Regions from separate parts of the Moritella sp. 5 genome, predicted to be linked through region 2. Evidence: predicted binding sites of a transcription regulator. Region 2 holds the regulator's gene; the other holds the start of a gene.
What was found. The regulator LexA, encoded in region 2, represses DNA repair genes until DNA is damaged. The targets are predictions, from matches to a motif close to TACTGTATNNNNATACAGTA.
Positions count from the first base shown of each region.

Region 1: a site for LexA is predicted at 8,245-8,264, ahead of recN (DNA repair protein RecN). Genes of this name have one in related genera too.

Region 1 covers NZ_CP056122.1:781,942-794,208, reverse strand. The annotation lists gene yhbY (ribosome assembly RNA-binding protein YhbY) at 1-198, shown strand, start outside; gene greA (transcription elongation factor GreA) at 314-793, opposite strand; gene HWV01_RS03675 (trimeric intracellular cation channel family protein) at 1,666-2,289, shown strand; gene tyrS (tyrosine--tRNA ligase) at 2,368-3,564, opposite strand; gene HWV01_RS03665 (peptidoglycan DD-metalloendopeptidase family protein) at 3,746-5,044, shown strand; gene HWV01_RS03660 (anhydro-N-acetylmuramic acid kinase) at 5,073-6,218, shown strand; gene grpE (nucleotide exchange factor GrpE) at 6,314-6,970, opposite strand; gene nadK (NAD(+) kinase) at 7,231-8,112, shown strand; gene recN (DNA repair protein RecN) at 8,288-9,949, shown strand; gene bamE (outer membrane protein assembly factor BamE) at 10,103-10,459, shown strand; gene HWV01_RS03635 (RnfH family protein) at 10,527-10,856, opposite strand; gene HWV01_RS03630 (SRPBCC family protein) at 10,837-11,280, opposite strand; gene smpB (SsrA-binding protein SmpB) at 11,502-11,981, shown strand; RNA gene ssrA (transfer-messenger RNA) at 12,023-12,267, shown strand, end outside.
Region 2 covers NZ_CP056122.1:4,775,726-4,787,992, reverse strand. The annotation lists gene HWV01_RS21370 (flagellar basal body-associated FliL family protein) at 1-188, opposite strand, end outside; gene HWV01_RS21365 (chorismate lyase) at 327-959, shown strand; gene ubiA (4-hydroxybenzoate octaprenyltransferase) at 978-1,838, shown strand; gene HWV01_RS21355 (hypothetical protein) at 2,381-3,247, shown strand; gene plsB (glycerol-3-phosphate 1-O-acyltransferase PlsB) at 3,393-5,828, opposite strand; gene lexA (transcriptional repressor LexA) at 6,026-6,649, shown strand; gene HWV01_RS21340 (MATE family efflux transporter) at 7,102-8,433, shown strand; gene HWV01_RS21335 (S-(hydroxymethyl)glutathione dehydrogenase/class III alcohol dehydrogenase) at 8,701-9,831, shown strand; gene fghA (S-formylglutathione hydrolase) at 9,890-10,735, shown strand; gene trmL (tRNA (uridine(34)/cytosine(34)/5-carboxymethylaminomethyluridine(34)-2'-O)-methyltransferase TrmL) at 10,793-11,257, opposite strand; gene HWV01_RS21320 (hypothetical protein) at 11,337-11,570, shown strand; gene HWV01_RS21315 (ATP-binding protein) at 11,610-12,267, opposite strand, start outside.

The sequences.
Region 1 (12,267 bases), 1.0 Mb from region 2:
ATGGCTGAAATTGAAGTAGCGCTAGCACATCATGAATTAATCAAAATTAAAGTTGCGTCAGAAGACCGTGACCAAAAAGCATTAGTAATGGATACCATTGTAAAAGAAGCTAACGCAGAAAAAGTACAAAGTATTGGCCACACACTGGTCATTTATCGTACAAGTGATGAAAAGAAAATCATACTGCCAAAAAAATAATAGCTTTATGAGTATCCAGCTGGGCAAGGAATCCCAGCTCGACTATACCCAGTGTTAAAACTGGGTCACAGTACACCATAATTCGTGTCTGTATTTTCATGCAGTGTGTCGATAGTTAGATATATTCTACCGATACAATTTCAAATTCAATCGCGCCGCCCGGTGTCGTCACAACCGCAACATCATCGACACTTTTGCCTACTAAACCACGCGCAATTGGTGAATTAATTGAAATGCGGTTTTGTTTAATATTCGCTTCATCATCACCCACTAGGTTGTAAGTGATCTCCTCTTCCGTTTCAGTGTTATAAATTGTCACTGTGCAACCAAAAATAACACGACCATTGTTTGCCATTTTTGTTACATCAATAATTTGGCAATTTGATAACTTGCCTTCAATATCTTGAATACGGCCTTCACAAAACCCTTGCTCTTCACGTGCCGCATGGTATTCCGCATTTTCTTTTAAATCGCCGTGCTCACGCGCTTCAGCAATTGAATTCACAATTTCAGGACGGCGAACAGTTTTAAGACGTTCGAGCTCTTCACGTAAATTATCTGCACCACGTGCAGTCATTGGGATAATATTACTCATAATACTTTTATAACCTTTTAATCAATTCATTATCATGACATTACTGAATTTTACAGCGCCGACAATGTTTACAATCATAATGCCCCTATTGTAATACGAATATGACGATACTTCACCTTATTCAAACCATTAAACACATTAAATCTGATTATTGAGACCTTTGATTGCTCATTAATAACCAGCTTTAAAATTCGACTTAACGCGCTATTTTACGTACATTTCAGCCAACACAAGTGAAGTCATGATCGTAACAACTAAAACTAAACTTTTGCATACAAATTAAAATGCTCAACAACAAAAATATCATGAATCACAACAGCCAGCACGGATAAAAAGATTAAGACTTACACTAATCAGCACTTCAACACCATCGAGAGCCCAAAGTACCAAAAGTTACACTTTTCTCATAAATAGCTAGCCAAACGAATAAAATGTGTGCATAATGTACTCAATCCATTAACACCAAGGACATTATCATGAAAGAATTTATAGCCGTCTTTACTGTTTTAACTACTTTAGCAATCACAAGTGGTGCTTTACCATCAATCGCTAGCCTATAGTTTAAAATACCAAAAACAGCATGGAAAAGTTTATTGTTTTATAACGCTTGATTATAAATAGACAAAAACTTCTCTATGCTGTTTTTTTATGCCTACATATAACCCTCTTTTACCCACTTCCCTCTCAATTTCATCTGAAAGATAATATTCAGAATCGCATCATTAATAATTCAAATTTTATTTATATTAGCAACTTTATTTGTTAGAACTTCGATATAGCTAAAAGAAATCGTTTTCTCTATCCGTATACTCTGCTCTTCTTAATTATGGACAAATATATAGAAAGGATTAATAAGTTTACTGATGATGAACATGGATATGATTTATTTACTCGATTTAGCGGGTACCGCCGTTTTTGCAATATCAGGCGTACAAGTTGCTGGGCAGATGCGCATGGACCCATTTGGCGCTACAGTATTGGCTGCCGTAACCGCGATTGGAGGAGGCACAATACGTGATGCTATTTTAGATGTAGGCCCTGCATTCTGGGTGCACGACCCCGTTTACCTCACCGTTATTATTCTGACGTCTATGTTAACCATTTTGTTTGCTAACCGTAATCATCGCATGCCGCCAATATTATTACCCCTTGCGGATGCAGCAGGCTTAGCCTTATTCACCGTACTGGGTACGCAGAAAGCCTTAGCTTATGGCGCGCCGGGGATGACCGCGGTAGTTATGGGCGTGATCACCGGTGTTGCAGGGGGTATTATTAGAGACTTGTTAGCCAGTCGCGTGCCGATGGTATTACAAAAAGATATTTATGCGACGGCATCTGTCTTGGGTGGCCTGGTTTATACCGGCGCACTACTCATTGGCATAACTGAAGGTTTAGCGATGTTACTTGCTATGACAGGGGTATTTACACTTCGAATGGCCGCAGTACATTGGCATTTAAGATTACCTATCTTTGTTTTAAAACACCACCGCTCGTAAATTACATTCGCTAGCAGCCTAAAACTAAAAAGCCCGTTATGACAATCATCATAACGGGCTTAAATAATTTATCAGCAGTTAGCCAAGTGTAATACGTGCAAACTTACGTTTACCGACTTGGTATACGGCTGTACCCGCAGTCGGCACAAGACGTGTATCTTCTACTTTTTCGCCATCAATCTTAACAGCACCCTGCTTGATCATACGCATCGCTTCCGATGTCCCTGATACTAAGCCAGCACCTTTTAATAAGTTAGCAATTGCGATTGCATCACTTACTGCAAAATCAAACTCTGGCATTTCATCTGGGATCGCATTTTTTGAAAAACGCTGCGTGAAGTCATTATGTGCGCTTTCTGCTGCCGCTTCATCGTGAAAACGGGCAATGATTTCTTTTGCTAATGAAATTTTAACATCACGTGGATTAACAGCATCTGCCGCGATATCAGCTTTGAACTTTTCAATTTCAGCTAATGGACGGAATGATAATAATTCGAAGTAGTTCCACATCAACTCATCAGTGATCGACATGATCTTACCGAACATCTCATTCGGTGCATCTGTTACACCAATATAGTTGTTCGCTGATTTAGACATTTTTTTCACGCCATCAAGACCAACAAGCAGTGGCATCATGATGACCGTTTGTGGCTTTTGACCTTCTGCTTTTTGTAATTCACGACCCATTAATAGGTTGAATTTTTGATCTGTACCGCCAAGCTCAACATCCGATTGCAGCGCAACTGAATCATAACCTTGTAATAATGGGTACATAAATTCGTGGATCGCGATACCTTGATTTGACGCATAGCGTTTTTTGAAGTCATCACGCTCTAGCATACGTGCAACTGTTTGTTGCGACGCCAAACGGATCATGCCCGCAGCACCTAATTCGTTTAACCACGTAGAGTTAAATTCAATGCGTGTTTTTGATTCATCTAAAATTTTGAATACTTGATCTGTATACGTTTTCGCATTAACAAGTACATCTTCACGTGTTAGTGGTGGACGTGTCGAGTTTTTACCTGACGGGTCTCCCACGGTTGCAGTGAAGTCACCAATCAAGAAGATAACTTCATGACCAAGATCTTGAAATTGACGTAACTTGTTTAAGATAACAGTATGGCCTAAATGTAGATCAGCACCTGTTGGATCAGCACCTAATTTAATTCTTAGCGGACGACCTTCTTTCAGTTTTGCTACTAATTCTTCTTCAACTAGGATTTCTTCTGTACCACGTTTGATTTCACGTAACGCATCATTGATTTGCGTCATAATATTAAGCTCCACACTTATTACCTAAATATAATAACTCTATACTACTGGATAGCATCACAATTGAAAACCATTGCACTGAGGCAATACCATTAATTTGGTGATAATTTTTTTGCACAGACCTTAGTATTTGTTAGAATATGTACCTTCTTTTTAAATTGCCACAAGGTTGTGCTTTCTTATGTCATTCGGTAACCGTTTTAAGCAATTACCAAAACAGCACCGAACCTTCATTCTGATTATCTTTGGTTTGATCATTACACTGCTGTTACTCCCAGTCTCCACCAGCGCTCCACTATCATCAGATGCAGACTCTTTTTATATATACCAAGTTGGTGATCGTTACAGTTTAAAATTACCTCGCATCACCTCGGCAGAAAATAAACCGGTTAAATCACGATTAACCAGTGAGGAAATTATTGTTCGCGCGGGTGATAACCTATCGTTAATTGGTCAACGTAGCCATTTATCGACAAAAACCATCTATGAAATAGACAAATTGTCATCGGCTAAACGCTTACGCAGTATCTATCCAGGACAAAAACTAACCATCACAACGAATAACGATGGCCAATTTGTTGAGCTTATTTACCCTTACAGCGCCACCGAATCGTTACACATTAATAAAACAGCTGATGGTTACACAACTAACACCCTTAAAAATAAAATAGAGGTAAGAGAAACATTCACGCGTGCAGTGATCACCAGTAACTTCTGGAATGCAGGAGTTAAAGGTAAGATGCCTGCAAAACAAATCATGAACTTAGCCACAATATTTGGTTGGGATATCGATTTCGCCCTCGATATTCGAGCGGGCGACAGTTTTGCCGTGATTTATGAAGAACAATATATTGATGGTGATTTTGTTTCTACAGGTAATATCCTTGCCGCAGAGTTCATCAACCAAGGAGATAAATTTCAAGCGGTACGCCATAAAGATGGCAGCTACTATACCCCGTCAGGACGCTCTATGCGTAAAGCCTTCTTGCGCGCTCCGGTAAACTTTAAATATATCAGTTCTAGTTTTAACCGTAATCGCCGTCATCCAGTAACAGGCAGAGTACGTGCGCATAATGGTATTGATTACGCAGCTAGAACAGGTACCCCGATTGTATCTGCGGGTGACGGTAAAGTTATCGCATCTGCTTATAACCGCTTTAACGGTAATTACGTCTTTATTAAACATAACGCTAATATTGTCACTAAATATCTGCACATGAATAAGCGCAGTGTCAAACAAGGACAGCGGGTTAAACAGAATCAAAAAATTGGCACGGTTGGTGCGACGGGTCGCGTAACGGGCCCCCATTTACATTATGAATTCTTAGTCAATGGTAAGCACAAAAATCCAAAAACAGTGTCACTACCAAAAGCAGAGTCATTACGCGGTAGTGAAAAGGCCAAGTTTGTTTCCGAAGCGAAAGGCATCATAGAGCAATTGGAAAATAATGCGAAATTATACAGTTTAATCGCACGATAAAGATGAACGGCTGATTTAAGGAGCGACAATGCCAAACAAACGTGAGTTATATATCGGACTGATGTCTGGAACCAGTATTGATGGTATTGATGCTGCCTTAGTCGCATTTGAGCATGGCAAGTGCCAACTTATTACCCAGCACTTACAAGCTATGCCTGCGAAGTTAACGGCTCAACTGCATCAATTGTGTCGTCCTAACGACAATGAAATAAGCACACTTGCCACCATCGAGCAACCGCTTGCAGAAACCTTTGCGCTTGCTTGTGAGCAATTGCTGGCTAAAACACAGTATACAGCCAAAGACATCACAGCTATTGGTTCTCATGGTCAAACGGTACGTCACCACCCCGAGCATGGCTTCACCTTACAAATCGGTGATGCTAATGTTCTTGCTGCCTTGACCAATATTGATACCGTCGCTGACTTTAGACGCAAAGATATGGCCCTTGGTGGTCAAGGTGCGCCCTTAGTCCCTGCTTTCCATCAGGCTGTATTTCAACACCAGAGTATCAATCGCGCCATTATTAATGTTGGCGGTTTAGCCAATATTACCTATTTACCTAGTTTGCAGCAGAATAAATCCATTATTGGCTATGATACTGGTCCGGGGAATACCCTACTCGACGCCTGGTTTACTGCTAAAAATAACAGCCTAAAAAGCTACGATGAAGATGGCCAATGGGCAAAATCAGGGGTTGTTATTGAGTCTTTACTAACTTCATTGCTAAAGCATGAATTTTTTGCGCTAATCCCCCCCAAAAGTACGGGTCGAGAATTATTTAATTTAGCTTGGCTACAAGGCTATTTAGACATTTTAGCGGTCCCTTATTCAAATGCTGATGTCCAACGAACATTAACTCGCTTTACTGCAGTCTCGGTTGCGAATGAAGTCAATAAATTAATGCTTAGCAATAATGATGGGGATATAAATGGTGAGGTGTATATTTGTGGTGGTGGTGCGGCCAACCCATTATTAATGGCCGACTTGGCACTATTATTACCAGTTACACCAGTAATGACGACCACAGAGATAGGTATTGACCCCGATTGGGTTGAAGCAATTGCGTTTGCTTGGTTAGCAAAACAACATATTCATAAACAACCAGGTAATTTGCCCGCTGTAACTGGCGCAAGCCGTTTGGCTATTTTAGGTGCTTTTTATCCAGCTGGTTAATACCATGATATAACCATACTCACGAACATAAAAATCAGATAAAAAAATAGAGCCAAATGGCTCTATTTTTATTCGATTCTTATTTATATCGACAATTAAGCTTGCGTATCAATTGTTGGAGTTGGTGTTGCTACCGCTTTTGAGATCATCACCATTGCAGGTCGGATTAGACGACCATTTAGTTCATAACCTTTTTGCATCACAGTAATCACTGTATTTGGTTCAACATCAGCACTTTCAATCATGCTCATTGCCTGATGTAACTCAGGGTTGAATTTTTCACCTTCAGGGTTAACAGATTTAACCCCAAATTTTTCTAATGCAGATTCCAGTGATTTAGCTGTTAGCTCAATACCTTCAATCAATGGTAGTAATGCTTCATTTGCTTTATCAACATGTAACAAACCACGTTCCATGTTATCAATAACAGGCAGTAATTCATTAGCAAACTTTTCTAGCGCGAATTTTTTTGCTTTATCAACATCAATCGCAGCACGGCGACGAATGTTATCAGCATCAGCTTTCGCACGTAATGCAGTATCTTTAAATTCAGCTGCTGATGCAGTTGCTTTCGCTAGTTCAGCTTCTAATGCAGCGATGCGTGCTACAGACTCATCAACTTCCACAGTCGCTTCTTCAACTGTAACATCTTCAACTGTAACATCTTCAACTACAGGCTGTGCTTCAGTTTCTGTTACTAATTGCTCTTCAACTTTATTTTCAGCCTGTACTTTTTGCTTTTCGCTGCTCATTACTTTCTCCGACATTCGATTCAGCATACTCTATAATTAGTACGCTATATTACAATTAATGGTTTATACCGAAATATAATGGGGATCCTAACACGAGATTCAAGTCAAATTCATCCCTAGTTACACCCTACAGTAAAAATAGTTCTAAATAACACACTATAAATTATTAATTAAGCGACATTTAGATCGCGTTTATACTTTGAATCTTGAAGTGGCTTAAGTATATACTGACCTCATACTTACTTAGTGGAATCAAGGCAATGAAGAGAGAATTCAAAACCATCGGGTTAATCGGAAAACCCAAACACCCAGAAACAACCAAAACCCTTATTGCCCTACACAATTTTTTAACCGAACACCAATACAAGGTTATTGTTGACAGTCGTGTATCTCAAGACCTATGCATGGATAATATCGCATCACGGCCACTGATGGACCTAGGTGAAGAAGCGGATCTTGCCATTGTGGTGGGTGGTGACGGCAACATGCTTGGTGCTGGTCGCGTATTATCCCGTTTTGATATTGCCGTTATCGGGGTTAACCGGGGTAATTTAGGTTTCCTTACCGATCTTGATCCAGAAGCTTTTGATGACCATTTATTGGGCGTACTTAAAGGCGAGTACATCTCGGAAAAGCGTATTTTATTAAACACATCTATTTATCGCTACGGGATGTTAAAAGCCACCAACTTGGCCTTTAATGAAACTATCTTACACCCAGGTAAGATCCCCGCGATGATTGAATTTGAAGTCTACATTGATGATAGCTTTATGCTGAGCCAACGTGCCGATGGCCTATTAGTCTCAACACCTACAGGTTCAACAGCTTATTCGTTATCTGCCGGTGGTCCAATCCTATCTCCAAGTCTAGAAGCAATCACCTTAATGGCGATGTTCCCTCATACACTGTCAAGCCGCCCTATTGTCATCAACGCCAATAGCACGATTAAATTAGTTGTTTCGCCAAATAATGAAGAAAATATGATGGTCAGTTGTGATGGCCACGTCCACATTGGCGTGCTTCCTGGTGATGAAATTATCATCAAACGAGATAAAAACCATCTCAATTTGATCCATCCGAAAAGCTATGATTACTTTAATGTTTTACGTGAAAAATTAGGCTGGGGAAGCAAATTATTTTAGTCTGAACGCAGCGCTATAAAGGCTTAGCCCATGTTAAGCCTATCCTTTCACTTCTCTGTATCTTGATCACAAATTGAAAATAAACCCCTCAACTATAAGCAAAGTATTTACACTTATGGGTCAGTGTATATATACTGTATATAAAACCAGCCTGATAAAATAAACAGGGTACAGTATGCTAACGCAACTCACTATTCATAATTTTGCTATCGTTAAATTTTTAGAACTTGAACTAAAGTCAGGCATGACAACCGTAACTGGTGAAACAGGTGCAGGCAAATCCATAGCCATTGATGCGCTTGGTCTTGCTTTAGGTTCTCGTGCCGATGCCAGTACAGTTAGGCCCGGCGAGAAAAAAGCTGAAATCAGCGCCATTTTTACCGTAGAAGCAAGTTCCCTCGCCTACAAATGGCTAGCCGAGCACGAATTAAATAATGAAGATGAATGTATCCTGCGCCGTGTTATCACTGCAGAAGGCCGATCTAAAGGCTATATCAATGGTGTCCCCGTCCCATTACAACAACTAAAAGCACTGTCTCAATATTTGGTTCAGGTACATGGACAACATGCACATCAAACTTTATTAAAACCAGAAATCCAATTAGCGATCCTCGATGGTTATGCCAGCCATACAAAATTACAGACGAGCGTCCGTGATAGTTACCGAGATTGGCATAATTTAGCGGATGAAGAAAAGAAACTAATACAAAACCAGCAACAACGGGCAGCCAGACAACAGCTATTACAATATCAAGTATCAGAGCTTGACGAGTTTGCCTTAGCCGATGGTGAATATAGCCAGATTGAAGCTGAACATAAACTTTTAGCCAACAGCACTGAATTAGTCCAAGAGTGTATGACGAGTTTAGACACACTGTATGAGAATGAAGACAATACCATCTGCAGCATGTTGCAAATAGTAACTCAGCGTTTAGAAAACTTGCTAGACATGGACCCAAAATTAAAGTCAATCACAGATACCTTGCAAGAAGCTGTTGTACTAGCCGAAGAAGCCGGTAATGAACTTCGCAGTTACACAGATAATCTTGACCGCGACCCTGAACAATTTGAATACCTTGATGAACGTTTAGGTAAGGCCTTAGAGCTCGCACGTAAACACCAAGTACCCGCAGATCAGCTCGCGACACATCACCAAATGCTAAAATCTGAATTAGACAATATTGCCGGTGACGATGAACGAATTGAGAGTATCAAGCTAGAGCTACAAGAATCTGAAGCTAAGTATCATCAACAAGCAACAAAACTATCATCAAGTCGTCAAAAATACGCAAAGCAGTTAAACAAACTGATCACGGCAAGCATGCATGAACTGAGTATGGAAAATGGTTGTTTTGAAATAACCCTTGAAAGCAGTGAACATAAAACACCAAATCCACAAGGTTTGGATAATATTAATTTCTTAGTTTCAACGAACCCAGGGCAACCATTACAAGCACTAGGTAAAGTGGCATCAGGTGGTGAGTTATCACGTATAAGCTTAGCAATCCAAGTAATCACAGCGCAGAAAATATCAACACCAACGTTAATCTTTGATGAAGTAGATGTGGGAATCTCAGGGCAAACCGCCTCTATTGTTGGCAATCTATTACGCCAATTAGGCAATAAAACCCAAGTTATGTGCGTGACTCATTTACCGCAAGTCGCCTCCAAAGGTCATCAACAAATGTTTGTGAGTAAAACCACCGATGGTAAAACTACCGAAACCTGCATGAAGCCCTTAAGCCAAGAAAAACGTATTGAAGAGTTAGCGCGTTTACTTGGAGGAGACAAGATCACCACATCGACGTTAAGTAATGCTGCAGAAATGTTAGTTTAACCCCTCACAGTAAAGACAATGCGGGAACTAATTCCTGCTTTTGTCTTCTAATTAGCTTACCTCTAAGTAAACCGACTAAATACATCGATTTACTTCACTCGCCAGCCGAGTTACTATTTACCTATCTATATGGACTTAATTAGCAAAATACTTATGCGCTTAAAACACTTACTCATTGCAGGCTTGGCCATCTTCAGTTTATCGGGCTGTTCAATTCTTGAAAAACTAGTTTATAAAATTGATATTCCACAAGGTAATTATGTCGAAGATGATCAAGTAGACAAATTACGTGTTGATATGACGAAAGAACAAGTTACTTTTGTACTTGGTAGTCCAATGTTGGTTGATTCATTTGACCGTGATGTGTGGAATTACTTATATCGCTTCAAAACAGGACGTGGCGAAGTAACAAGTAAGCAACTGGTATTAACCTTTGAAAGTGAGAAGCTGAAAACAGTGGTTGGTGATTATCCGCTAAACCCTAATTTTTCAACGCCACTTGATCAATAGATTAAGAACAAACAATTATTGATAATAAAAATCACAACCTAAATTGAGTTGTGATTTTTATTATTCTCTATCTTATTTTTTGGCCTGTTTTTTCGTGAATCCGCCCATCTTCTTTGGCTTTTTCAGCACGGCGTTTACGCATTTCTTTAGGATCGGCAGTTAACGGCCTATATATCTCAACACGTTCACCATCTTGAACCACAGTATCCAGTTTGATTAAGCGACTATAGATACCTAATTTATTTTTATTTAGCTCAATCTCAGGATATTTGACTAATATACCTGACGCTTCAATCGCTTGCTGAGCTGTCGCACCTTGATCTAAACTTACCGTAAAGGTAATTTGTTCTTTCGGTAATGCATAAATAACGTCTACATTAATTTTGGTCGACACCATAAACCTCTTTTGCACGCTCTGTAAAAGATTGCACCATATTATTCACTAAGTCAGAAAAAATACGCCCAAACGCTACTTCCACTAATTTACTGCTAAATACAAAATCTAAATCCAGAGTTACTTTACATGCAGTTTCATCTAACGCTTTAAACGTCCAACCACCTGTAAGTTTTTTAAACGGCCCATCAACGAGATCCATTTTTACTTCTTGCCCAGGTATTAGCGTATTCTTAGTGGTAAATGTTTTGCTAATACCGGCTCTGGCAACATCAACTGCTGCTGTCATTTGATTATCATGTTCATCTAAAATGCGTGTACCAGTACAACCTGGTAAAAAATCTGGGTATGCATTAACATCGTTTACTAAATTAAACATTTGGTCAGCGCTATACATTAACAGTGCGCTGCGCGTTATCCGTGGCATACGTGTCCCTATATTGAAAACAACAATCAAAAAATTAAATCGCTTACTAATGGCTCAATCTCTCTCTGCCAGTAGTAATAAGTAGCCAACTTTAGCATTTTTCTGCATAAAATTCATTTGTTATTCCGTGCAAAGTAAGACTAGTACTAGGATAAAATTCGATTTTGTTATAAGATTTATAACATTAAATTCCGTCAATGATGGGTGCATAAAGATAAATTATGGCTAAGAAAAAACCAAAAAAAAGCGAAAACACCATCGCGAGAAATAAAACGGCTAGTTTCGAATATAAAATCGAAGATCGCTTGGAAGCAGGATTAGAACTCCAAGGTTGGGAAGTTAAATCATTACGCGCCGGTAAAGTAAACATTACCGAAAGTTATGTGTTTATTAAAAACGGTGAAGCATTTATGTCTGGAGCGCAGATCATGCCACTCGACGCCGCGTCGACACACGTAGTTTGCAACCCGACACGTATTCGTAAGTTATTATTAAACAAGCGTGAATTAGAAGTACTAGCAAGTAAAGTAGACCGTCAGGGTTATACTATTGTTGCAACGTCAATGTACTGGAAGCAAGCTTGGGTCAAAATCAACATAGGTCTTGCGAAAGGTAAGAAAGAGCACGATAAACGTTCAGATGTGAAAGATCGTGAATGGAAAATAGACAAAGAACGAATGATGAAGCACAAAGTTCGTTAATGTGTTGCAATTCTACACTATTGGCGTAGAATTTTAGTTCTGGGGTCGATTTAGGATTCGACGAGATTCACGAAACCCTAGGTGCATGTCGAGGGGCGGTTGGCCTCGTAAAAAGCCGCACTGTTATAGTTGCAAACGACTCTAACTACTCTCTAGCAGCTTAGGCTAGCTAGCCATCATTTAGAACCCTGCCTGAGGGTCTCTAATATTGTATGGTCATTAAATATCAGGATCGCATGGACTCTTCGCTCGTAGAGAAAGTGCTAAACTCAATCGAGCACGCTTT
Region 2 (12,267 bases):
TTATCTGCGAGCATAAATTCTATAGAGACACTGATGAAACCAATTTTGTTTGTTTCACTGGTATAGTTGGTAATAATATCCGGCTCTAAGCCGAAATAAATATACACCGGCTTGTGGTCGTTAGCAGATACGGCAGTGGAAGATACTGAGGCCATGATCATGCACAAGAGCCAGAATAATTTTTTCATTTACCGTGTCCTTAGTTAAATGAGTCGTAAAAGTAGGTTGGTTGTGAGTCAGTATACTCACTTTCAAATGATTAATTAAATAAATCAGTTAACAACTTGTGTCCCTGCTTACAATCTTGGTCTGAATAGCAGATAATTATGCCTGATTTCGTTGTTGAAAAAGTAATTTATAATATGTCAGATAATATAAATAATACGCGTACTAGTGAGCAGGCATTACCATGCTACCCCATCGGCTGTGATTCGAAGTGGTTATGGCCAACTATATTAGAAGAAAAATTATCTGCGAATCTTTATGATTGGCTCGTTGATACGGGGTCATTAACTGCTAGATTGAAGCAGCATTGTCAGACATTTACGGTTGAAATATTAGCGGAAGGTCATTATCAACTATCCGACGATGAAAAGATAAAATTAAATCTAACGGATAATTTAGGTTTTGTTCGTGAGGTTCTATTAAAACTTGATGGGATACCTTGGGTTTTTGCGCGTAGCGTTATGCCATTAAATACGCTAACTGCACCGGGCGGTGAATTGGAAAAACTGGGGACCCGTTCATTAGGTAGCGTATTGTTTAACGCGCCTGATATGCAGCGTAGTGAAATTGAAATAGCTGAATTTCATTCACACAGTAAAGTATATTCATTGTCTCATCTGTTTTCATCAGCTCCTAAAGCATCGTTATTCGGGCGTCGTTCGTGTTTTCTATTAGGTGGGCAGTCATTACTTGTTTCTGAAGTGTTTTTACCTGATGCCTTAGCGTATAAATAATAAAAGGATGTTAACTCTATGTCGTTCATGACATCAAAAATGAAAGATTACATACAGCTTACTCGTATGGATAAGCCTATTGGCACCTTGCTGTTATTGTGGCCAACGCTGTGGGCGTTGTGGATTGCTGCTGAAGGCGTCCCTAAATTAGATGTGCTCCTCGTTTTTACATTAGGGGTTATTTTAATGCGTGCGGCGGGGTGTGTCATTAATGATTTTGCTGATCGGCATGTTGATGGTCATGTAAAACGCACTGAAAATAGGCCGCTTGCTTCTGGGCGTATATCAAGCCGTGCAGCGTTGATGTTTTTCTTTGGTTTAACCTTGCTGGCTTTTTTACTTGTGTTGACCATGAATACATTGACGATTCTATTATCGTTTGTGGGCGTTGGCCTTGCCGCGTGCTATCCATTTATGAAGCGTTATACTCACCTACCTCAAGTTGTATTAGGCATGGCATTTGGTTGGGCTATTCCGATGGGGTTTGCGGCGCAATTAGATTCTGTACCGAGTTATGCATGGTTATTATTTGTGGCAAATATCTTATGGACAGTTGCTTACGATACCTTATATGCCATGGTTGATCGAGATGATGATTTAAAAATTGGCATTAAATCTACCGCAATTTTATTCGGTAAAAAAGATAAATTGATCGTAGGGTTATTACAATTGTCATCGTTATTATGTTTAGGATTATTAGGTTGGTTATTGGTTTTACCAAGCGTGTTCTTTATTGGCTTAACAATCGTTGCTGGACTATTTATTTATCAACAATATTTGATTGTGAATCGCGACCGAGAGTCTTGTTTTAAAGCATTTCTACATAATAATTATGTCGGTATGATTATTTTTTCGAGCTTATTTTTAAGCTATTTGTAGGTGGATATCCAGATCATTGGTGTAGTTTGTCGTTACAATTGAAATAAGTTTACCTAGTTATATTGTGTGCCTTTTAAGTCCGCTGAAGAGGCGCACTGACAACATTGATTAGCTACAAAGATAGTAAGCGTAGGTTGCGGTAACTCAGCAGGCAAAGGCGAAATGTAATCGCAGTCGTCCCTAAATGTGCTTCATTAATGAAATTTTTGTTCCTTCCATTAAGACTTCTTATCGTTGAATTAAGTTAGAAAATGTAAGTGATTGCTGCTCTATATTAACTTGAGACCTAATATAGTAGTTAGTAATTATTAATGTTATTCCAATTTTCATTATATTAAAGTTTACTAGCTTTTAAAGCTTGGAATTGAATATGCTGTTATCTCCTTATCTATTGAAACTGTTTGGTTAATCAATTTTATTTTATTGAGGAAGTGACATTAGATACTAATATTTTTTTTCAACAGCCTTTACATATTATTAGTAAAGGATACTAAAAGGTTATTAAAATTAATTATATGACACTCTTTTATTGGGGAAATAATGTGAAAAAAATATTTATTATTTGCGCTGCACTTCTGAGTCTAGGGCTTATTGGTTGTGATGGAAGTAACGGGAATAATTATAAAGAACTTAAGATTTTGCCTCATAAAGCGGAAGTTTACTGGGGGGAGAAGAATGATTTATTGGTATCTTTCAAAACGACCAGCCAAATTAAATGTACTTTACATAACCTTAATACAGGGACTAACTTAGAGTCGAGTGTAGCTAATACTTGTTTTTTTGACCATAGTGACTTGATATCTGAACTTTACGTTGGAGCAAACGACATTACTATTAGTAATCCTAATACAGATAAAGAACTGATGACCGTATCTATTTTTATTCCTGAAGGGTTAGACTTTAATGACGTACTGGTTTGGAAAAAGGTTGGTGATGAATATATGATCACCATTCCCTATCAGCCCTCTTCGGAGGATAAAAAAAATAATCAAACCGCCTATGGATACGCAATGTACACGACATCTTTTGAGACGCCTTTATCTGGTCAGGACGCTATCGCTTTCTGTGAAAGTAATAATGGCTGGAAGCTTCCACTGATAGGTGATAAATATGACCCTGTGGCGCAGAGGCGAGAGGCGTCATACAATACTTTGTATGCTAACTCGGCGTTCATGGCTGAATTGTATGAGGCTAATGATACAACATGGTCAGTTGACTATTTTATGTCTAGCTCGCTCCCCATTATTGAAGTCAATAATCGAGATTCTTTTGACACGTTTAAAAAGGGGGATGATTATTATGGGAATCACGGAATATTTGATGTGCCTAATAGAGGCGGGCCTGGAGCGTATGGTGGCATTACGTCTCCGTTTTTATGTGTGCATGAGGGCGTAACAAAACTTCAATAGTGGTATTTTGGCCATGTAGTCTCTTAGGTGAGTAATCAGGAATAAATAAAAAGGAGCTGAAGCTCCTTTTTATTTATTCAAAACATACAATGTTTAAAGGGAGACTTTTCTATGTTTACGTAATATTCTCATACGTGATAGTTACCTAGTCGTCACTAAATTGTTGACTAAGTATTACATCTGAGATTGTTTGCTTCACTTCAAGCGTGGTCAAGCTTCTGACTATATTCGCTAACTGACTAATTTTATCGGCTTTAGCTGTGCCTTCATCAGATAAGTAGTGCAGTTCTTGGAGTTTATTAATAAAGATAGCGAGCACTTTCTTATCAAAAAACTCTGGCGCACTCACACCATTTAGCGATGATAAACGTTCGGCAATTAACTGACTACGATCTTCGAGTAGGCTCTTTTCAATGACTTGGTTATGCTCTAATACGGTCAGTACAATCGCATAACGTTGTAGCGTTTCTTGGATGCTTGCAGCAAGTAGTCTTAGTGACATTAAGTGTTCGTTAACCGGTATAATGACACTGTCACTATTGACGATTAATCCCTGTGTCTGCATCTCAGTTAGCGTATCAGTGATACAATCATCTAATTCATCGTCTGAATATTTCAAGAACAATTCCGCTTGAATTAACGGATAAAGCTGGCGAACTTTACCATTAATTTCTTCTACACTGGTCCGTGGTTTTTCTGTCACGATTGCGGCAATTAATGACGGTAGTGCAAACAGGTGTAAAATATTATTACGGTAGAAGGTTAATAGTACAGCTTGTTCATATGACATCGATAGCATTTGTCCTAAGCTATCTTCACGTACGGTGAATTTCTTCATCGAGATCGCTTGGTCTAAAATCTCTTCTGCACTGTTTTCTGGTAAGGTACTAAATTCACTATATGGGTTGTTACGAAGTAATTTTAAGTAACTATCAATTTGCTTCACCAAAATTTCTCGGCTCAGTGCCTTATGTGGCGCGGCGTGTAAAATTACTGCGCAAATCGTTAAGGCATTTACCGCTGCGGCACTATTGATATTTATCATCACTTGATTCGCAAGATCGCGAGTTGTTTGGTTTAGCCACTGAGGCTGTTCTTCAACCGGCATATTCATATCATCACGCCAGTTTTCAACGTGTTTGTTTAAATATTGGTTAAGGTTGATCGGTTCACCAAAGTTAACAAATGCTTGGCCATAATTTTTAAGTTTTTTGGCGATCCCAAATACTTGGAATACACTTTCCTTTTTCTTATTAGCCCCTGATAACTCTTTTACGTAGGTGCTCACTTCCATTACATGATCGTAGCCTAGATATACCGGCACTAATGTAATTGGTCGGCTTTGTTCTCTCAGCATCGCTTGTAATGTCATGTTAAGCATACCGGTTTTTGGTGGTAATAAACGTCCTGTACGGCTTCGGCCACCTTCAGTAAAGAATTCAACAGAATATCCTTTTGAGAATAATAAGCTTAGGTACTCTCTGAAGACGGTTGCATAAAGTTTATTACCTTTAAACGTACGGCGTAAAAAGAATGCGCCGCCACGACGGAACATAGGGCCGGCAGGGAAAAAGTTAAGATTAATACCAGCTGCAATGTGTGGTGGGATCAAACCTTCATTGTAAATAACATAAGAAATAAGTAAGTAATCCATGTGGCTACGATGGCAAGGCATAAATACGATTTCATGACCATCGGCGGCAAGTTTCCGCACTTGTTCGGCGTTATTAACTTTGATACCGCTGTAGATCTTATTCCATAACCAGCTCATAAAATTACTGGTGTTTTTTACGAGTTTATACGAAAAATCACTGGCGATTTCATCGATGTAATCATTGGCTCGCTTTTCCGCTTTTTTCGCTGAAATATTATGCTCAGCGATCTCAACTTGAATGGCTTTTTTAACTTCTGGGTTACGCAGTAGTTGTTCAAAAAGTTGGTAGCGGTTAGGTAGTTTAGGACCTGATGCGGCTAATTTTTGACGACTGAAATGGATCTTAGCAACACGAATTAATTTCTGTACGATTTTTTCATCGGTGCCGTGCTGATCGGCCATGAAACGCAGTGATACAGGTTTGTTAAAACGAACTAAGTTATCTTTACGGTTAAGACCCACAATGATTGTTTTACGTAAACGGCTTGGTGAAATACTGTTTGCTAATGATAGTAGTGGTACTTGACCTTCTTTACCGGGTGCGCGGCCCCAAAATAATGCGACTGGCATCAATTGGATATCAAGGGCTTTATCATCTTTATGTAAGCGTAATAGCTGTTGGAATTCGTCAAAAAATACGTCAGTATCTTTTACTCGGCCGAAGAGAGGCGCTGGATTATCTAAGCAAACATAACTGGGTATGATGACCCCGTTTACTTTTATTGGTGTAAGTGGGTCGGGTAAGCCTCGTTCTTTACAAGCTCGTTGTAATGCCACGAGATCGGTCATCGATTTAGTTTTTAAAGCATAAACAATAGGACGTGTTAAATCTAGATTTAACGCATCAACGGGATTATCTGGTACGTACTGAGATTTAACTAAGCCGTTAACGAAACTTCGACTTAACATTGACGGTGTCTGTTGCATAGGTGTTATCATTCTGTTGTTTAAAGTGAGAGAGTGCTTACTCCAATAATATCAGATGTGTAGCCATAAATCTGTGTTTCAGCGCCAGCAAACGATTAATTCATTATTATCCAGATATACTCAAGGCTTATATTGCAAACTTGATAATACTGTATATAATTACAAGAAACTGTATATAAAACCAGTTAGGGTTCATGATGAAAGCATTGACACAAAGACAAGCAGAAGTATTTGAATTAGTTAAACAACATATTAAAAATACTGGTATGCCACCGACCCGAGCTGAAATTGCTAAGGAACTTGGTTTCCGTTCACCTAATGCTGCGGAAGAGCATTTAAAGGCATTAGCACGAAAGGGCCATATCGAAATTCTTGCGGGTACTTCTCGTGGTATTCGTTTGTTGGTTGATGCTGACCAAGCCAGTAATGACTGTGGTTTACCTTTAATTGGGCAGGTTGCCGCCGGTGAGCCTATTTTAGCTCAAGAACATATTGAAGCACACTATAATGTTGACCCTTCAATGTTTACACCAACGGCAGACTTTTTACTGCGTGTACGTGGTGAAAGTATGCGTAATATTGGGATTATGGATGGCGATTTATTAGCTGTACATAAAACTAAAAATATCAGTAAAGGTCAAGTTGTTGTTGCGCGTGTTGACGATGAAGTAACTGTTAAGCGTTTTGAACAGCAGGGCAGTGAAATCTTACTGCATCCTGAGAATGATGAAATGAGCACAATTCGTGTTGATTTAAATTTCCAAAATTTTGATATTGAAGGTGTCGCTGTCGGTATTATTCGTAATACCGATTGGATGTAATCACACTTTATTACGCCATCGAGCCTGAAGGTAGATAGTAAATAATCCTATTGTTGACTATCTACCTTTATATTTCTTTTTCCTTTCTTATCACCCTATCTTTAAATTTAGACATCGTTTTCAAATCTTGCTTTAACATCACAGTTCTGATCATCTTCTACCTATTAATTTTCTTTCCCTATACTCAACATGAGATATAAAAATAAATGTAATGCGGATATTAGAGGGCAAATGACACCAGCGCGGTTACACCAAGAATTAATTAAATTTGTCTGCTGAACAGTTAAAGCAACAATCACTGCAAGTACAAAAGAAGACGATCAGTACAGGGTCGATGGATGAAGGTGAAATAGAGTTGTTTTAATTATTTGATAGGTAATACTTTGTTTCATAATTTAAGTTAGATAGACTTTGGCATCTTTTTCCTCCCTTATACAAAGTTGAATCCGTCTATGTGGTTATCCATTCCTACTTCGGTGCATCGAAATATCATCGCGTTGGCATTGCCAATGATCTTGTCAAATATCAGTATTCCACTATTAGGTTTGGTTGATAGCATCGTTATTGGTCATCTTGAACAAGCTTGGTATCTCGGTGGGGTTGCATTGGGTTCCACTGTGGTCATGTTTATTGTCTCTATGTGTAATTTCTTACGCATGTCGACAACAGGATTGACTGCACAGGCACTTGGTAAACAAGATAGTTCTGAGATATTAATGACGCTCGCACACGCCTTGTTAATTGCGTTTTGTTTATCGGTTTTATTACTGTTGTGTAAAAATTATATTGTTGAATTAGCCCTAATGCTGACGGAAGCAAGTGACAATGTACAACTAAATGCACAGGCCTATTTATCGATTCGTATGTGGGGGATCCCTGCTGCGTTATTTAATTTTGCGATATTAGGTTGGTTAATTGGCCTGCAAAATATGAAAGCACCGATGCTGTTATTAATTATTGCTAACGTGTTTAATATTTTCTTAGATATTTTATTTGTGGTGTATTTAGAATGGGGTGTAGAGGGCGCTGCGGCTGCGTCGGTGATTGCAGAGTATGTTGCTTTGTTATTTGGCTTATTATTAGTACTAAAGCAGCTCGGTAAGTTTTCGTTACCTCATAGAGCTGACATTATCAGTCGTTTATTTGCATCAGATAAATTACAGGGTTTACTGTCACTCAACCGTGATATATTTATCCGTTCGCTCTGTTTACAACTGACATTCGCCTTCATGACATTTAAAGCTGCAAGTCTTGGTGATGAGTATATTGCGGCGAATGCGGTGTTACTCAATTTTCTGATGTTTATCTCTTTTGCGCTGGATGGCGTAGCTTACGCGGTGGAAGCTATGGTAGGTAAGGCGATTGGCGCTAAAAATACCCTTGCTTATCGTCAATCAATTCTCGCGTCATTGATCTGGGCGGGTATATTTTCCGTTCTTTTCTCTACGACTTTTTTCATCTTTGGCGAGGGTATGGTGCGTATGATCACGGATATAGAAAGTGTTAATACGATTGCTGTTGAGTATTTACCTTGGTTAGTGTTATTACCCTTTACAGCAGTATGGTGTTTTGTATTTGATGGCGTATTTATTGGTGCAACTCGGGCAAAAGATATGCGTAACAGCATGTTATTTTGTGTCGTTTGTATATTCTTACCTACATATGTTATTAGCAGTGGATTAGGTAATCATGCTTTATGGCTGGCGATGAATACTTTTATGCTTGCTCGTGGATTATCACTCGCTTGGTTGCTATACCCTTCGCTACAAGAGAAGAGCATGTAATGAAATTCTATCGACTATACTGAAGAGGTTTAAGCCTTCCTGATAATACAGCACTGTTATCAAGTTCGTTATTAACGAAAAAGAAAGATGAAATTACCGCGGTATTTTTGCTTTCCTTTTTATTGTTACATCTGGGTAAAAGTAATTTGTATTTCAAGGGTATTATCATTTCTGTGCAAATGAATATAATGAGCGCCATACAGTATGACCGGCCGAATACATAGATAGGTATTACGGCATATTAATTTTATCCCAATGGAGATGAACATGACTGACAAATTTATTAAATCCAAAGCAGCTATTGCTTGGGGTCCAAACCAACCACTATCGATCGAAGAAGTGGATGTAATGTTACCTAGAAAAGGTGAAGTGTTAGTTAAAGTGATCGCATCTGGCGTATGTCATACCGATGCATTCACATTATCTGGCGATGATCCAGAAGGTATCTTCCCTGTAATTCTTGGTCACGAAGGTGGCGGTATCGTTGAGCAAATCGGCGAAGGCGTTACCAGTGTTCAAGTAGGCGATCACGTTATTCCTTTATATACACCAGAATGTGGCGAATGTAAGTTCTGTAAATCAGGCAAAACCAACCTTTGCCAACAGATCCGTGAAACACAGGGTAAAGGCCTAATGCCAGATGGCACTACGCGTTTTTATAAAGACGGTCAGCCAATCTTTCATTACATGGGTTGTTCAACATTCTCTGAATACACCGTATTACCAGAAATCTCGTTAGCGAAAGTTAATAAAGAAGCACCGCTTGAAGAAGTATGTCTACTTGGTTGTGGTGTAACGACAGGTATGGGCGCGGTAATGAATACGGCTAAAGTTGAAGAAGGCGCAACCGTTGCTATCTTCGGTCTAGGCGGTATCGGTCTTTCTGCTGTTATCGGTGCAACGATGGCAAAGGCTAGTCGTATTATTGCTATCGATATTAACGAAAGTAAATTCGAACTAGCGAAGAAATTAGGTGCAACAGACTTCATTAATCCAAAAGATTATGACAAGCCAATTCAAGACGTTATTGTTGAATTAACTGACGGTGGTGTAGATTACTCATTCGAATGTATTGGTAACGTTAACTTAATGCGTTCTGCATTAGAATGTTGTCACAAAGGTTGGGGTGAATCAATCGTCATTGGTGTGGCTGGTGCAGGTCAAGAGATCTCAACACGTCCATTCCAACTAGTAACTGGTCGTGTATGGCGTGGTTCTGCATTCGGTGGTGTTAAAGGCCGTACAGAGCTACCTGATTACGTTGAACGTTATTTACAAGGTGAATTCAAATTAAGTGATTTCATTACTCATACCATGGGTCTTGAAGACATCAATGAATCATTTGATTTAATGCACCGCGGTGAAAGTATCCGTACGGTTATTCATTTCGATAAATAATTAAAATATGTCCCGCTATTTATAATCTACATAGCGGGACGACTAGTAAAGGTTTGTCATGTCTATAGAAGTTGTTAGTAGTAATAAAATGTTTGGCGGTTGGCAGCATCAATATAACCATGCGTCGAATGTACTAAACTGTCAGATGCGTTTTGCTGTGTATTTACCACCGCAAGCATCCAATATGCGTAAAGTACCTGTGATGTATTGGTTGTCTGGCCTGACGTGTACTGATGAAAACTTTATGCAAAAATCCGGTGCTCAGCGTATTGCTGCAGAACTGGGTATTGCGATCGTGGCACCGGATACTAGTCCGCGTGGTGAAGGTGTACCTGATGATGTTGACCAAGCGTATGATTTTGGTTTAGGTGCTGGATTTTATGTGAATGCCACACAAGCACCGTGGAACACACATTATCAAATGTATGACTATGTGCTTAATGAATTGCCTGCATTAATTGAAGCTAATTTCCCGGTTACACAAGAGCGTGTGATCAGTGGGCATTCGATGGGGGGGCATGGTGCGTTAGTAATGGCATTGCGTAATCCAGAACGCTATCGTTCCGTGACGGCATTTAGTCCGATTAGTAATCCAATCAATTGTCCTTGGGGGCAAAAAGCATTACAAAATTATCTCGGTAAAGATAAAGCAACGTGGCAACAATACGATGCCAGTTTATTGATGGCGAAAGCGAATAAATTTGTACCTGCGATGGTTGAGCAAGGCAAAGATGATTCATTTTTGGATGAGCAACTTAAGCCGAATATGCTGGCTGCTGCGGCTGCGCTAAAGGGTTATCCTCTCACGCTAGAAATGCATGATGGTTATGATCATAGTTACTATTTTATCGCTACGTTTATTGAAAAACATATGCGTTTTCATGCGGCTAACTTAGCGAAATAAGTATTACAAAAAATTTGATTATAAGGGTGATGGAGCTTGTTTCTATCACCCTTTCTTTTATTTTGAACCTGCAAAATCCAGCTGGCGCCAGCTTTCATAGATAAAAACAGATACCGCGTTCGATAGATTCATGCTGCGACTCTCTGGTAGCATCGGAATTCTTACTTTTTGCTCTTGTGGCAATGTATCGAGTACTTCTGGCGGTAGACCACGTGTTTCAGGTCCAAATAATAAAACATCACCTGCTTGATATTGCGCTTCATGATGGTATTTTGTGCCTTTGGTTGTACATGCAAAAATACGAGCATCACCTACACAATCTAAAAATGCTTGATAATTAGCATGACGTTTTACGTCTGCAAATTCATGATAATCCAGTCCCGCACGTTTTACCCTTTTATCATCCCATTCAAAACCAAGCGGTTCGATTAAATGCAATTTGAAACCAGAATTGGCACAAAGGCGAATGATATTACCTGTATTTGGTGGGATCTCAGGTTCAAATAGTGCTACTTGTAACATAATAAAGTCTCAGTTCAGGGTTATATAACGTAGGTACTTTGCGTAGAATAGCAAATTTAACAACCTAATGGTAAAAGTGATGAAAAAGCGTAGTAGTTTGATCGTAGCAGGCTTGATTATATTAAGCGCGATCCCTTTTAGCTTGAATATTCTGATTAATATGTTCTTTGCAGATTTGGATACAGAAATATACGAGAAGAAAAAAGCCCGAGTGGAGCAGCGTCGACAAATAGAGAAAATGTTTCCCGAGTTAAATACGACTAATCCATTACACCCACAGGTTATAACGAATAAAGTTGCAGAAGATAAATAATTATCCACTTCTGCAGTCCTTTAATTTCTTATGTTGTGGTTAGCTCATTGGTATAGTAATAGTGATCTGTAAGCCTTGCGTGTCTCTATTACTTGCCCGTATTACCCCATGATGTTGACGGACCGCATTTTCAGTAATCGCCAGCCCTAAACCTGCACCACCAGATTCACGGTCTCGGGCTTGTGATACGCGATAAAAAGGTTTGAAAATTTGCTCAACTTCGTCTTCTGGTACACCTGGACCATCATCTGTGATCACAAACGTTATCTCATCTGTGTCGCTGGTGATGGCTAAATGAACCTGCTGGTTGGCATAGCGTAATGCGTTACGAATCACGTTCTCTATGGCACTGCCAAAGAGTGCTGGAAAGCCTTTGATATCCAAATCTGGAATTGGTTGATGGCTGAATTTTTTGTCTAACTGCTCAGCCTCGAAAATGGCATCATGGCAAATAGGCTGTAACAGTGAGTCAAGATTAAATGATTCTTTGGTTGTGGCATTTAATTGTGTTTTGGATAAGTTTAATAGTGCTGCGATCATCTCCTCTAAACGTTGCGATTCATTATCGATACGCACGATCTCTTTGGTCTCACCATAATGGCGTTTAGATAATGCTACCGACATTTTCAATCGTGTTAAGGGCGATCTCAACTCATGAGATATATCACTCAATAAACGATGCTGAAGTGAAATATGT